2 linked regions of the Sulfolobus acidocaldarius DSM 639 genome follow. The protein of the gene in region 1 binds, or shares a complex with, the protein of each later gene. Links are inferred from orthologs where the notes say so. Each region holds a gene or a part of one and is shown in the gene's direction. Other genes may lie near its edges.

Region 1 (8,126 bases):
TCATGGCATTATATGAATTATTATCCTTTGGAATAACTCTGATCTGTTTAGTCACCTCGTCAAAATTAATGGTAGTATTACTTATTTCCTCAATACGTTTTGATAAAGTTTTAATTAAATCAAGCCTCTCATCTGGTACAGTCACATACATCATAGTTACTCATATTAAATTTTAATAAAACGAGTTAATATTTCCGTCTCGCTCATCACATTTATACCATTATTCATAAAGAAAGAATTAATATTTCGAATATCTCTGACTAAAAATTCCCTCGCGTTCGGATGAGTCAGATCTATGGCTTGGCTAACATCTATTATATACGGTTTACCATCAAAAACCATAATGTTATATTCACTTAAATCCCCGTGAACTAATTCTGCTTTATTCGCCATTATGACAACTTGATCTATTATAGTTTTATACAAGTCCTCATTGACGTCTTCAGAACGTAATTCCTTTAGTAGTGGTGCTCTAATACCGTTATCACCTATGAATTCCATAATTAATATGTTCTTGTGAACGTATATCGGCTTAGGTACTGAGACACCTGAATCATACATTTTAGAGAGATTTTTGAACTCTTTTTTAGCCCACACTTCTATAAGTTTTAGTGTGTTTGAAGCCCTTACACCCTCAAACCTTGGATCGCCAAAGGTATACCTCTCTATCGCTCTTTTGCTTGACGCAGTAGAAACGTAATAAATTTTTACTGCATACCACTCCTCACTCTCAGTTAGGGCTGGATATATCTTTGCCTCTTTACCAGCTGAAACTGCCCCATAAATAGTTTTTATATTTAATTTTCTTGAAATATAATATAAATCGGAATAAGTTCTTGTATCTAGAGTGGAGTCAACCACTTTAAATAAATCAGCATCTTTGATTCTTTTTTCCTCTTTTCTCCTTTTGTTTCGTGACAAAGAATTATCCTCTGAGCTGTTCTATCACATCCTGGCTGATGACCTTGTCTTCCACTAGTCTTCTTACTTCACTTTCCGTATACCTATACACTATGTCGCACTTATTAGGCTGAAAGTCCCAAGGGGCAGCCAAAACCACATCTCCTTCTCTTATCCAGACTTTCTTCTTGAGTTTGCCTGGAATTCTGCCTAGTCTCTCTTTTCCATCAGTACATATGACCTGTACATGTTCTCCTCCAAAAAGCTTCTTTACAACACATATTACCTCGCCTTCTATAGGCTTGACAACCTCTCTTGTAGGTTGCTCTGTATTCGACTTTTTCTTTGCCAAACTAGTCTACCACCAATCATAATTAAAACACAAAACCTAAAAAGCTATAGTAGTTCTACTGCTATTGCTGTGGAACCACCTATTCCGTGACATATACTCGCAATACCGTATTTTCCATTCATTTTCCTCAGAACGTTCAGTAATGTCACAAGTATTCTTGACCCGCTGGCACCTATAGGGTGACCCAATGCTATTGCTCCCCCATAAACGTTTAACCTATCATAAGATACACCTAGATATCTATTAAACAACACATTATTCACTGCAAAGGCTTCATTGTTTTCAAAATAATCAAATTTTGATAATGGAATGTTGATTTTATCCAGGAGCTTCTTAACTGAATATATAGGTGCCTCAGGGAATTTCCAGCTCTCAATACCTATCCAACTATATCCCAATACTCTGGCTATCGGCTCTAACTTGAATTTCCTGACCGCACTTTCACTCACGAAAACCAGAGCAGCAGCACCATCACTTATTTGTGACGAGTTACCGGCTGTATGAAGTCCGTCAGAACCAAAAGCAGGCTTAAGTTGAAGAAGCTTTTCTAGTGTAGTGTCTGCCCTAATCCCTTCATCCTTATCTACAACACGACCATCCACATTAAGGGGCACTATTTCGTCTTTAAAGTATCCCTTTTCTGTAGCTATAGTTGCCCTCCTGTGACTCTCATAAGCGACCTCATCGAGTTCTCTTCTGGTTATTTCATGTTCCCTTGCCACCATATCAGCCTCTTGTCCCATAACCTTGAAATTAAAAGGGTCAGTAAGACCGTCTATTATCATTGTATCGATAATGTCTAATGACTTGTTCATGAGCATTTTCGTTCCCCATCTTATTTCACTACCTATTGCGAATGAAGCTCTACTCATACTTTCCATTCCGCCCGCAACAACGATGTCCGCATCCTCACTTTTTATCATTTGCACCGCATTTATGGTACTTATCATACCTGATGAACAAACCATATCTACACAATAAGCGTCTGTTTTTGCAGGTATACCGGCTTTTATAGATGCTTGCCTGGCTAAATCTTGACCGTGACCAGCTCTAAGAACATTCCCCATTATAACTATATCAATTAGTTTAGGATCGACTTTAGCCCTATTAACAGCCTCTCGAATTACAACAGACCCTAATTCTGATGGAGAAATATCCTTAAGTGATCCTCCAAATTTTCCCAAAGGAGTTCTAACTGCAGATACTATATATACATTGTCCATGTGATGTAGTTTATTTCAATAGTTTAAAATCTTTTAAGAAATAGGTTCGCCTCTTAAATCGTAGAAGGAAGCTTCATTTATTCTCACATTAATTCTTTTTCCTAATTCAACATTTTGCCTTATGACTACAGGGATGTAATTCAGTGTTCTACCAATCACAGAACCCTTTCTTCCATACTCTGTTGTAATAACTGAGGCTATGGAATTTAAGTAGTCTGAGTGTATTTCATACGCCAATTCCTCATAAAGCTTATTTGCAATTTGGATTCTCTCTTTTTTCACTGGATCAGGAACTTGTTTCATGGAAGCACTTCTAGTATTAGGGCGTATAGAATACATTGCTAAATGAATACGTTCAAATTTAATATCTCTCATTAGCTCTAAAGTGTTTCTAAAAGCGTTCTCGTCTTCACCAGGATGTCCAATGATAATATCTGTGGTTATGTTTACAATGGGTACTTTTTTACGTATTTCCTTAACTAAGTCCTTGTACTCATCTACTGTGTACTTTCTATTCATAAGTTTTAAGACATTGTCGTCTCCACTCTGAACAGGCAAATGAATGAACTTGTACACCTTAGTTTCTCTCAACACCTCTATAATTCCATCTATATCTCTCATAGCCTGTTCAGGTGTCATCATACCAATCCTAATCATGAAGTCTCCTTCTACCTCAGTTACTTTCCTCACTAAATCTGAAAGTTTAATCTGACCCAGATCTAGCCCGTAAGCTGCGGTGTCTTGACCAGATAGTTCTATCTCAACTGCTCCTTTCCTAACTGCATCTCTCACACTTTCAACTATCAAATGTGGTGGATAACTCCTTAACTTTCTCCTTGCCAACTTTGTTATGCAGAAGTTACAATCCCCTGCGCAACCATCAGCTATAGGTAATATAGCAATCTTACCGTCAAATACCTTGGGTGTAATAAGTGGCTTATCCTCGTTCAAATAGACTTGACGTTGTTTACTGTTTTCCACTACATCTACTATCTTTTGCACGCTTTGTGGTCCTATAACAGATGCCTCAGGAGCTAAGCTCACTACGACAGCAGGTTCAGCACTTGCTAAACAGCCTGCCACAACTAGTCTTTTGTCATTATATTTTTTCAACTCTTTGATTCGTTGTTTCATTCTCTCCTCAGTCTCTAACCTCACAGCACAAGTGTTTATTACCAAAATTTCAGCATCTTGTATATTGTCAACTATCTCGTGCCCCTTGTCCCTAAGCAAAGTCATCATGATGTAGCTGTCTCCTTTGTTTAGAGCACACCCATAAGTTTCAATGTACACTCGCATAGATTAAGTATTTTAAACTTCAAACTCTTAAGATTAGTTGTGACAGTCAAAGTCGATAAGAATTACGAGCAGTTGTTAGATAGATTGTATGATAGGCTACCAGACAAGGCACAAAAATCAGGACAGCAAAACCTACCTAACCTAATCGTACTACAAGTGGGAAATACAACGATAATCAGAAACTTCAGCGAATATTGTGACAGAATAAGGAGAGAGGATAAATTATGTATGAGATATTTACTTAAGGAATTAGCTGCACCAGGGAGCTTAGGGGAAAATGGTCAACTTGTAATTCAAGGAAAATTCTCATCCCAGGTAGTGACTATGCTTATGGAGAGGTTTTTGAAAATGTATGTGCAGTGTAGTACATGCAGAAGTTTTGATACTATATTAAAGAGAGATAAGAAGGTTTGGATTATATCTTGCTTAGCCTGTGGAGCTCAAACACCGGTGAAACAGTTTTGAACGATAGAGTAATACTGAACGTCATAAAGAGAGACAACTATACTCTTGTTAACATCTGTGAAAGAGAGACCTTAGGTAAGACATTTGAGGAGAACAATCTTAGACTAGTGGTTAATGAGGAGTTCTTTGGTGGTCAAGAAGTAGGGTTAGAGTATGCTTTTTCCCTGATAAATAGCGCTACAGCTGTAAGTATAGTGGGTAATAAAGTTGTGGAGGAAGCTATAAAAAGGGGATTTGTGGCAAAGGAAGGAGTTATTGAAGTGAAAGGAATTAAATTTGCGCAAATATATAACTTAGAATCGTGAGTAGACACTTTTGTGTGTCATGCGGAAAAGAAAACGTGGAATTAATTGACAGATTATGCATAGACTGTTACATGAAAATCAAGGAATTAATAACAGTACCAACTGAAATTCAAGGAAAATACTGTAAGGTATGTGGATCTGAATGGGTCTCAGGGAAGTGGATAAAAAGTGCAGATCAAGACCCTTTAACTTCCATAGTTTATCGTGAAATCGATAGGAATATCAAAACAGATCCCAATGTAACTGATGTGGAATATACAATAGTGAAACAATGGTTAGATTATAATGACCATCCATTCATAGATGTAGACATACGAGGAAAAATAGGTAATAGAGATTTTAGACTTACAAGAACCATAAGTTTAAAGGTTGAGAGAGTTTTATGCCCTTCATGCCTCAGAAGGAAGTCACGATATTATGAGGCTATAATACAACTGAGAACTAAAACTGGGGAATTCACACAAAGTAAGAGGACTGTGTTTGAATCCTTTTTCAATGAGGAAGTCATTAATAATCTGTCAGATGTGATTGAAGGTAGAGAGGGAATAGATTACTATTTCATAAATAAAGGAGTTGCAAAACGACTAGTGTCATCTTTAATGTCTACAATAAAGGACATTAAGATTACAGAGAGTTTTCAAGATGAAAGGATGAAAAATGGAAAAAAGAGTGCTAAATTAGTAATATCAGTAAGAATATGATTTTAGTCGGAATCGATGAGGCGGGAAGAGGATCCCTTATAGGACCTATGGTTGTAGCTGGTGTCGCAATAGATAGTAATTTTCTAAAATTTCTGAGTGAAATAGGTGTAAAAGATAGTAAAAAATTAACCAGGAAGAAAAGGGAATATCTTTTCGGTGTAATTTTAGAGTACAGTTATGCTATTTCCCTGGTGAAAGCATATCCAGAAGAGATAGATTCCGAAAATCTCAATGAAATTACATATAGGGCTATGATACAGATAATACACTCCATGTCTGTTTACAATCCTTCCATAGTGACTGTCGATAAAGTTGGTAATGCTAGTGCTGTGGAAAGAGAGATCATTAATATCAATTCTTCCCCTAGAGTGGAAAATAACGCTGATGTAAAATATGTAGAGGTAAGTGCAGCGAGTATAATAGCAAAAGTAGTAAGAGACAATATAATAAATGAGCTAAAGAAGACGTATGGTGACTTCGGAAGCGGATATCCTGGGGACAAAAAAACAGTAGAATGGATTAAAGACCTATATTCGAGACAACCCACATATGCTTTACCCATAATAAGGAGGAGTTGGAAAATTTTACAAGACATTGCACCTAATTATTATATTAGAAAAAGAGATGGTAACTAACTTACCAGCTGAGGCTAAGGCTAAATGGATAAAATATATGGACGCTAAAACCCCAGAGGAGAAAATCAGGGCTCTTCAAGAGTTCCTTAGTGCAATACCTAAACATAAAGGGACAGAAAACCTAGTTTACTGGGCGAAAAGAAGACTAGCAGAGCTCAAGGATGAGGCTGAATTAGAGAGGAGGAAGAGTTCCTCGGTAAAAAGGGGTCTCCAATTCTTCATTGAAAAAGAGGGAGCAGGACAAGTTGTGTTATTGGGAGATCACGAGCTTAAAAATAGGTTAATGAGAGAACTCACAAATGTAAAAATAGATCCTCGGGATTTACCCGTACCTGGTATGATGAAGTACCTTGATGTGCAAATTCAATTGGTAAATACCCCTCCACTAATATTTGAGGCAAAAAGTCTAATAGGAAGAGTTCTAGGACTGACAAAAAATAGCGATGGAATACTAATAGTTGTTAAGGACAAGGAAGAATACAAATCAATAAGAGACAACCTAGAAAACAACGGTATTTTTCTTAGAAAACCAAAGGGGAAGGTAATCATAGATAGAACTAGGTATGGGAGATTAGGGATAAGAATAGTTAATATGGGTAAATTAGTTAACACTAACGAGGACGACGTAAGAAGGTATTTAGAGGGCTTTGGTATTAGAAATGCGTTAGTGAAAATAATAGGCGAGGTAACTCTTGATGATATTGAAAGAGAAGTTTTCGGCACCAGCCTATATAAACCCGCAATAATCGTATCTAACGAAGAATTTACCACTGAAGAGGGGATACTCGTAATAAGAATAAACGATACAGATAGATTAAGAGAGGCAATATTCAAAATACTTGATGTAATAAGGGTTTACACTAAAGAACCGAAGGATAAACCCTCCATGGAACCCTTAATAGTAAAGAGGGGAACCACAGTTGTTGAGGTTGCCAGAAAACTTCACAATGAATTAGCTGAAGGATTTGGGTATGCAAGAGTTTGGGGAAAATCGGTGAAATTCCCTGGTCAGAAAGTAGGTGCAGATCACGTTTTGGAAGACGGAGATATAGTTGAAATTCATTCAGCATGACTAGAAAGATTCAATTAGTGCAACTAGTAGAATTACTATACTTGAAAGTACAAAACCCATAGATGCATCGAAAAAGGATATTAAATAAAACGGTATACTTATCAACGGAATATTGTTATCTTCGATTAATCTACCCCCTTTATCTAATATTTTTGGAGTTACTCTCCACTTATACTTTAAACCGAACAGTCCTTTAAGATATCCAGTTATGGAAGCGTCTAGTATAGTCTTCAGTATTTTAATATCGACCCTTTTCTGGTTTAGTACCTGAGAGTAAAAAACAACAGAGATACCATATATAAGGATGAGGAGCAGGAGGTATGTCTGAGTTATATTAAACACAGGTGTGAGTATTCCGTAAACACCAAGAACTGTGAAAAACAGAGGATAAATTACCCACTGTTGGGAATATAGTAAGCCTTCAAATCCTTTGATACCTTTTTTCAGAAGTTTCAATGATGATTTGAGAAGTTGTGAGGAACCATATGACCATCTTTGTATTTGATTATAAAGATCCATTAGTGTATAGGGCGACTTCAAGAATACGACAACATCGTCATAAAATAGGTTCTTAAGGTCATTCAGATACATTCTTATTCCAAGTTCAAGATCTTCAGCTATCGCGTTTTCCTTCCATCCTCCTATACTTAATAGAGTGTCCCTCCTGATAGAGAAGGCTGAGCCATTTGGAAATATGGGTAGACCTAATTTACTACGCCCTTTAAACATCATATCCATAACCTTCTCCGTAAATTCCGCATAATATGACTGAATACTGGTGGATGTATCATAAATTATTATTTTTAAAGAACATGCAACGTAGTCTTTATTATTCAAACGCTGAAGAAAATCTTCATTAACTCTTGCATCTGCGTCCATAAACACTAGGTAATCTCCTTTAGATATTCTTGAGGCAAAATTAAGTGCACCAGCTTTACCTCCGCTATTACTCTCTCTCCTTATTAATCTAAAGTTTTCTGGAAATTTAATCTCCAGATACTCCCTGAATTTTGACTCATCGTCATCAGAAACTATTATAACCTCATATCTTTCATAGTTAATTCTCTTTAAATTTTCCACTAAAGACTCTATAACTTGTTTACTTTCATCCTTTATAGCGACTATGATACTAAACGTTTTTTTATGTTTATTAAAGGTTGTTTTATGATCATCC
Region 2 (7,060 bases), 100 kb from region 1 along the record:
AAGTATCGCCAAAAGAAAAGAGGAAATTTCAATAGAGTCCGATTCTCCTGAAAGGGTTAAAATAACATTAGGCGGTGCCTTAAATAGGGTGTTTATAATAAATAATATTCAGGTATCCCCGCCTGAGGTTCCTGAAGTTAATTTGGAATTTGAAGTTAAAGCCTCATTGTCATCAAAAGCGTTTAAGACTACAATTAACGAGATATCTGCAGTAACAGATACAGTGGATATTATTGCAGTGGAGGATAAAGTTATTTTGAAAGGGGAGGGAAAGGAGGGTAGTCAAATAGAAAATGAATTTAGCAAGGATACTGGAGCTATTTCTGATATGGAGTTTAAGAACGAGGCTAAATCTCCATATGATGTAAATTACCTCAGTGATATTTTATCTTTGACAAATCTTTCAGATTATACTAGGTTAGCATTCTCTACCGAGAAGCCTTTAGAATTGGAATTTAATATGGAAGGAGGAGGGAAAGTTACTTATTTACTTGCACCCAAACTATCTTGATGAAATTTTATACAGCATTAGTAGGAAGCTACCCTAAACCTGTAAAGATAGCTAAGGTAATATCTAGGCTCAAAAGTGGCAAGATAGAGAAAAGTAAGGCATATGAGGAGCTAATGAAGTTTGAAAAAAGAATTTTAGAAGAGGTAAAGGAATACGAGCTAGATTATACTACAGACGGTATGGTAGGATGGGATGATATTGCTGATCTCACAACATCTTTTCTAGAGGGTGTAGAAAAAGGCGCTTTAGAGAGGTTTTTCGATAATAATTTCTACTATAGAAAGATTGTGATAAATCAAAAGTTAGGTTATAAATCTCAAAATGACTATGTACAGTATTTTAAGCAAGTAAAAGAAATTTCTAAGGATCTAAAGTCAAAAATTAAAATAGTAATATTAGGTCCATTAACTTTCCTACAGCTGGCTGAAAACAATTATTATGACGATGTCGGAAACATAATTGACGATTACGCTAAAAGCACTAATAGCTTATTGAGAGACTTAATTGACTATTACGATGTTGTAGAGGTTCATGAACCTTCATTGTTTCAGAAAGGGATTAAAGGAGCATTACTTCAAAGTTCTCAACAAGTATATGAAAAACTGTTTAATGGAATTAATAAGGAGAAACACGTTTTAACATATTTTGATATTAGGTTTGATAGAATTCAGTATTTACTAAACTTGCCCGCTGATTATTTTGGATTTGATGTAACAGAACAGAACAAGACTAAACTTGGAAGATTATACGGTTATATGAAAGATATGAATGTCTATCTAGGAGTAATAGACTCAAGAAATACTAAAATGGATAAAATATCTACCATTAGAAGGATAATTGAAAAAGTTCATGAGAAAGGTGCTAAAAGTTTGATTATTGGTAATTCGAGTTTCAATGATTTCATACCTGAGATTGTGGTGAGGAGAAAGCTTAAATTACTTCAAAAAACTAAGAGGTTGGTCGCAAATGTCTGATGAAATCACTATTTTACCTACCACAGTTATTGGAAGTTATCCTAGACCAAAGTGGCTAAGGGAAACTATCAGACTACACAGAGCTGGAAAAGTTAACCAGGAGGATCTTGAGGAAGCATTTAATGATGCAGTTGTAACAGTAGTTAGGGATCATCAAGAGGCAGGGATTGATGTTCCAACTGATGGTGAAATGAGAAGAGACGAAATGGTGGAGTTTTTTGCAGAGAGACTGTCAGGATTTAAATTTTATGGTCACGTTAGAGTTTGGGGAGATCATTATTATAGGAAACCTTCAGTTACTGGAAAAATAAAGTACAACAATCCTATGCTTTTAGATGAAGTAAACTTTGCTAAAAGCGTATCTTATACCCAGAATCTTAAAGTAACAATTACTGGACCATATACCATTTCAGAATGGTCTTATAACGAGTATTATAAAACTCAGAGGGACATGGCTTTCGACCTCGCTAAGGTTATAAATCAAGAAATAAAGAACTTAGTTGATATAGGAATAAAGGTTATTCAAGTCGATGAGCCTGCTATACATACGAGAAAAGAAGATGTTGAATGGGCTATTGATTCAATAAATGAGTCTATTAAAGGTGTAAATGTTAAAGTAGTCTTACATGTATGCTATGGTGAGTATTCGTATTTAGAACCCCACTTGGACAAATTGAAGGTTGATCAAATTAATCTTGCCCTAAAGAACTATAATTATACACCTGTGAAATTATTTAAGAAATGGGATAGGGAGATCGGAGTAGGAGTAATAGATGTCCACAACAGGAAAATCGAAAGTGTGGAAGAAGTAGCTGAAGATCTGAGAAAATTACTCGAGTATTTTAAACCTGAAATGGTATGGGTAAATCCTGATTGTGGTTTAAAGTTACTTCCAAGAAAAATAGCTCTCCAGAAACTTATTAATATGGTAAAAGGTACGCTGATTGTAAGAGAAGAACTTAAAAAGAAAGGTTACACAAATACTACACTCAAGCCATTAATTAATAGGTGAGCTGATTGAATAAGAAGAGGGCAAAGGGAAACTCACACTCAATAAGACCTGTTAGGAGCGGACCTCCTAAGTGGGTGAGGTTCACAAGAGAGGAGGTAGAGCTATTAGTAGAGGAGTTAGCAAAGAGAGGTTATCCACCTAGCATGATAGGAATGGTGTTGAGAGATCAGTATGGCGTACCTTTGGTAAAACAAATAACAGGGAGGAAGCTTACGGCAATTCTTCAGGATAGGAATATGAAGCCGAAGATACCTGAAGATCTATTTAATCTTATGAGAAGGGCAGTAAACATTAGACGTCACTTATTTGAATACCCTAAGGATAAAAGTGCTAAACGTGGATTGGAGGAAGTCGAATCCAAGATAAGAAGATTAGCAAGTTATTACAAAGAAACAGGCAAGTTACCACAAGAGTGGAGTTACGATCCAGCCAAAGCCGAACTATTGGTAACTGGTTCCCTCTACTGATAAAGCCTTTTCTGCTTTTTCCTTAAGTATATCTACTATTCTTTTATCGAATCCTATTGGTTCTGCTATAATGATCTTAGCTTTATTAGAAGTCTCCTTTAGTTGATTTGGTATATCCCTTTTGAAATGCATACCAGCAGCAAACAGTAATGGAACTACAACAATTGTATCAGCACCTCTCTCTACTAACTTTTTAGCAGCTTCATCAATTTTAGGCTCATTAATTTCTATGAATCCATACTCTACCAGTGGGAAATGTCGTTTTAGTTCCTCTGCATAATTAATTACAATTTCTTGCCACTCTTTTATCTTGCTTCCATGAAGCACTAATAATAATCCTATCATAGATAAACTTTCGACTTCGATTTTAAATACTTGTTTTTTAATTTACCTTAATAGTGGTAAATATTGCCTGACTTTAAGATTGTGGTATCTGATCCCAAAACGAAAGAGGATAAGAAGGAAAAACTAAAAGTGAAAGTTTCCGATAAGGTTAAATCAAATCAGGGTGAGAAAGAAGGAAAAGCCATACCTTTGGCGAGAATTAATGATAAAATCAAACAGGCTTTAAACTTAGATGATTTTCTGACGCTGGAAATAACTAAGCAAGAAGGAGATAAAAAAGTAAAGATTAAAGGTCATTTTAAGATAGAAGTAGATAACACAGTGCCTGACGGAGAAGTGTGGATATCAAAATCTATGGCAGAAAAATTTGGTGCTGAAGAGTTTGAGGCTTTGGCATATAGGACTAGAGCCTTTCAATTATCTTTAGATCAGTCTAAATTACCTAATTTGGTTGGAACCAAAATCGGTGATGTTATAGATATTAATGTATCAGGTGTTAATCTTAAATTAAAGATAACCGGAGGTTCCGATAACTCAGGCTTCTCTATGAGATTTGACGTAGGAGGCGGAGCCAAGAGAAAAATACTAGTTAGTGGTCCACCAGGCTATTATCCCAAAGAAGATGGATTAAGGAGAAAGAGAACTGTCAGGGGAAATATGATAACTCCTGAAATAGTTCAAATTAATACTATAATGATTAGGTGATGATCCGTTTGGCATGGCCAAGAGTACAACCTGAAGCCAATATAGGTGTTGTGGGTCATGTAGACCATGGTAAAACTACTTTAGTTCAGGCTCTAACTGGAATTTGGACTTCGAAACATTCTGAAGAGTTAAAAAGAGGTATGACAATCAAACTGGGATATGCTGAAGCTAACATAGGTTTATGTGAGTCTTGTAAATTACCAGATGGTTATGTAACTGAACCATCATGTTCACAATGCAATTCTAGTGAAGAACCAAAATTTTTAAGAAAGGTCTCATTTATAGACGCACCAGGTCATGAGATATTAATGGCTACTATGCTTTCTGGAGCTGCATTGATGGATGGTGCAATTTTAGTTGTGGCTGCAAATGAACCATTTCCTCAACCACAAACTAGGGAACACTTTGTCGCTCTTGGTATAGTTGATGTTAAGAGATTGGTAATAGTTCAAAATAAGGTAGATGTAGTAAGTAGAGAAGAAGCTATAAAGCAGTATAAACAGATTAGGGAATTTCTGAAGGGTACGTGGGCTGAAAATGCGCCTATAATTCCCGCAAGTTCACTACATAAGATTAACATAGATGCTGTTATTGGTGCATTGCAAGATCATATACCTACACCTGAGAGAGATTTGAGTAAAGATCCGATAATGCTGATAATAAGAAGCTTTGATGTAAACAAGCCAGGAACCAGTTATGATAAGTTGAGCGGCGGTGTTATAGGTGGCAGTATAATCCAAGGTAAATTCAAGGTAGGAGACGAAATAAAGATATTGCCAGGTATAAGGATTGAGAAACCTGATGGAAAGGCTGAATATATTCCACTCTATACTACAATATCATCTATAAGATTTATGGACTTAGAGGTTGAAGAAGCTAAACCTGGTGGATTAGTAGCAATAGGAACAAAACTTGATCCATCATATGTCAAGGCTGACAATTTGATAGGTAGTGTTGCAGTGAAGGCTGATAGGGATATACCAGTAGTAACCGAAGTGACCATAGAGAATTTTCAATTATTAGAGAGAGTTGTAGGAACAAAGGAATTAGTTAAGGTTGATTCCATAAGACCTAAGGAATCCCTTATGATAAGCTTTGGTTCAGCTACCACTATAGGTGTTACAAAATCTGTAAAGGGAGGTAGAGTCGAGGTAGAACTTAAAAGACCTATAGTATTATGGGACAAGAATTTGAGAATAGTAGTTAGTAGACAAATAGGCGGAAGATGGAGATTAATAGGATGGGGAATAATAAGCTAAAGATCTTAGTAGATACGAATATTCTTATGAACGTATATGACGGTATTGATCCTTTTGAATTGGTAATTTCTTATCTTGAATATAAGCCTGAATTTTATGTCTCAAAGGCTACTATAATGGAGCTTGATAAGTTTTTGAATGAGGAGAAAAGTGTCATAAAACAGAAGAGAGCCAGAGTCGCAATGTTATATTTAGAGACCAATAAGAGTTCATGGACACTAATAGATGAAGCTGATAATATCCTAGTGGACAATTTATTATTAGAGCTATGTAAGCAGTATAACTTTATAATTTTCACTTCCGACAGGATATTGAAGAACAGAGCACTAAAAGAAGGAATAAAGGTTATATACCTCGTACCAAAAGGTAAAAATATAAGTCTTAATTTTATTATCTAGTTTGATGTTTAAGCTAGTTAGAGCTAAAGGTATTGTTAGAATTCCCCCTGAGTATTTTGGTCAGTCTGTTGATGAAATCGCTATAAAAATTTTAAGGCAAGAATATCAGGAGAAACTCATTAAGGATATTGGTGTCGTATTAGGTATTGTAAACGCTAAGGCTAGCGAAGAAGGTTTCATTATATTTGGTGACGGTGCGACATATCACGAAGTGGAATTTGATATGTTGGTTTATACACCTATAATACATGAAGTTATTGAAGGAGAAGTAAGCCAAGTCGACAATTACGGTGTTTATGTTAATATGGGTCCCGTTGATGGTTTAGTTCATATATCTCAAATAACTGACGACAATTTGAAGTTTGACTCTAATAGAGGAATATTGATAGGTGAAAAGAGTAAGAAGAGCATACAAAAAGGTGATAGAGTTAGGGCTATGATAATTAGTGCATCTATGAGCAGTGGGAGACTTCCTAGAATAGCATTAACTATGAAGCAACCCTATCTAGGTAAAATAGAATGGATAAATCAAGAAATAGCAAAGGCGAGTAAGTAATGTCAGAGAAGAAGGGTACCAGTTTTAAGGCATGTAAGAACTGTAGAGCATTAGTACCTCCAGAAACAAGTATATGTCCACTTTGTCATTCATCTTCCTTTAGCGACGAATGGAATGGCATGGTAATAATACTAAATGAGAAATCAGAAGTTGGACAGATGTTTGGGGCTACAACTCCTTGGAGATACGCAATAATAGTGAAATAGATCTTTGCTTTATCTTGCCAAGAAGTTTAAGGGCAGAACTCAGTAAACCATATGGGGTTCTTTTTATCAACGAGAATAAATTAAAACAATTTCTTATAAATAAGTCCAATAGTAGGCTAATAACAGTAGGCGATGTCGTCACCCAAACTATACTTAAATTCCATATTAAACCATTTTTGGCAATAGTAGACGGTAAAACGAAGAGAAAGTTAGTTAAGGAAAATTTTGGACAATTTGAATACATAAAAGTTAAAAATGAACCTGGTCTTATACGGCTTTCAACTATAAGAGAGATAAAAGATATTTTAGTTCATAATGAAAATGATAAGATTTTGATGGTTGATGGAGAGGAAGATCTTTTGGTTATTCCCGTTGTAATATATGGTAATTTTGGTGACATAATAATATACGGTCAGCCTAATGCAGGCGTAGTCGTAACGCTGAATAATGATTTTCTTAAGAGAAGAGTTTTGGAAATTTTCAAAAAATTTCAGGTCACTTCATGCTAGACTAAATCCGACCTGCGCGGGATCATCATAATTTCAGACCTTTCGAGCCTCTTCATGCTCCAAATTTCTCGTACCTATATGAATAGTTCAGTAATAGATTTATTACATCCAACCCTTT

What was found. The genes of interacting proteins can lie anywhere in the genome.
Region 2: the proteins of SACI_RS04590 (region 1) and SACI_RS03985 are in contact, whole or in part, in a crystal structure (PDB 2QMU), measured with the Saccharolobus solfataricus proteins. The link is inferred for Sulfolobus acidocaldarius DSM 639 from one-to-one orthologs. Residues at the interface, in WP_231918336.1 of Saccharolobus solfataricus: Met1, Leu2, Arg4, Leu5, Tyr6, Lys8, Leu9, Pro10, Ile106, Lys108, Lys109, Glu110, Lys111; in WP_009988771.1 of Saccharolobus solfataricus: Trp33, Pro65, Glu66, Gln148, Val151, Asp152, Val154, Ser155, Lys156, Ala159, Leu160, Tyr163, Arg164, Lys167, Ile180, Ile181, Pro182, Val183, Ser184, Leu186, His187, Ile189, Asn190, Asp192, Ser193.

The regions. Positions count from the first base shown.
Region 1 is NC_007181.1:764,395-772,520, reverse strand. What follows is about bases 2,811-5,526. They hold SACI_RS04590 (translation initiation factor IF-2 subunit beta), read left to right. Parts: upstream 2,811-3,813; coding sequence 3,814-4,239; downstream 4,240-5,526. Other genes in these bases: rnhB (ribonuclease HII), read left to right, coding at 5,242-5,526; SACI_RS04580 (60S ribosomal export protein NMD3), read left to right, coding at 4,559-5,245; SACI_RS04585 (DUF424 domain-containing protein), read left to right, coding at 4,236-4,544; SACI_RS04595 (tRNA (N(6)-L-threonylcarbamoyladenosine(37)-C(2))-methylthiotransferase), read right to left, coding at 2,811-3,774. Also shown: SACI_RS04615 (RNA-processing protein), read right to left, coding at 1-151; SACI_RS04610 (serine protein kinase RIO), read right to left, coding at 166-921; SACI_RS04605 (translation initiation factor aIF-1A), read right to left, coding at 926-1,252; SACI_RS04600 (thiolase family protein), read right to left, coding at 1,297-2,475; more of SACI_RS04595, read right to left, coding at 2,509-2,810; more of rnhB, read left to right, coding at 5,527-5,880; SACI_RS04570 (TGS domain-containing protein), read left to right, coding at 5,870-6,952; SACI_RS04565 (glycosyltransferase family 2 protein), read right to left, coding at 6,953-8,126. UniProt on the Methanocaldococcus jannaschii protein: eIF-2 functions in the early steps of protein synthesis by forming a ternary complex with GTP and initiator tRNA.
Region 2 is NC_007181.1:662,611-669,670, forward strand. What follows is about bases 3,356-6,147. They hold SACI_RS03985 (translation initiation factor IF-2 subunit gamma), read left to right. Parts: upstream 3,356-4,022; coding sequence 4,023-5,273; downstream 5,274-6,147. Other genes in these bases: SACI_RS03980 (30S ribosomal protein S6e), read left to right, coding at 3,373-4,014; SACI_RS03990 (PIN domain-containing protein), read left to right, coding at 5,240-5,671; SACI_RS03995 (DNA-directed RNA polymerase), read left to right, coding at 5,676-6,147. In the rest of the region: pcn (proliferating cell nuclear antigen (pcna)), read left to right, coding at 1-511; SACI_RS03960 (5-methyltetrahydropteroyltriglutamate--homocysteine methyltransferase), read left to right, coding at 511-1,485; SACI_RS03965 (methionine synthase), read left to right, coding at 1,478-2,497; SACI_RS03970 (30S ribosomal protein S15), read left to right, coding at 2,503-2,964; SACI_RS03975 (CbiX/SirB N-terminal domain-containing protein), read right to left, coding at 2,938-3,309; more of SACI_RS03995, read left to right, coding at 6,148-6,227; transcription elongation factor subunit Spt4, read left to right, coding at 6,227-6,433; SACI_RS04005 (GTP-dependent dephospho-CoA kinase family protein), read left to right, coding at 6,448-6,942; SACI_RS04010 (2,3-bisphosphoglycerate-independent phosphoglycerate mutase), read right to left, coding at 6,995-7,060. UniProt on the Methanocaldococcus jannaschii protein: eIF-2 functions in the early steps of protein synthesis by forming a ternary complex with GTP and initiator tRNA.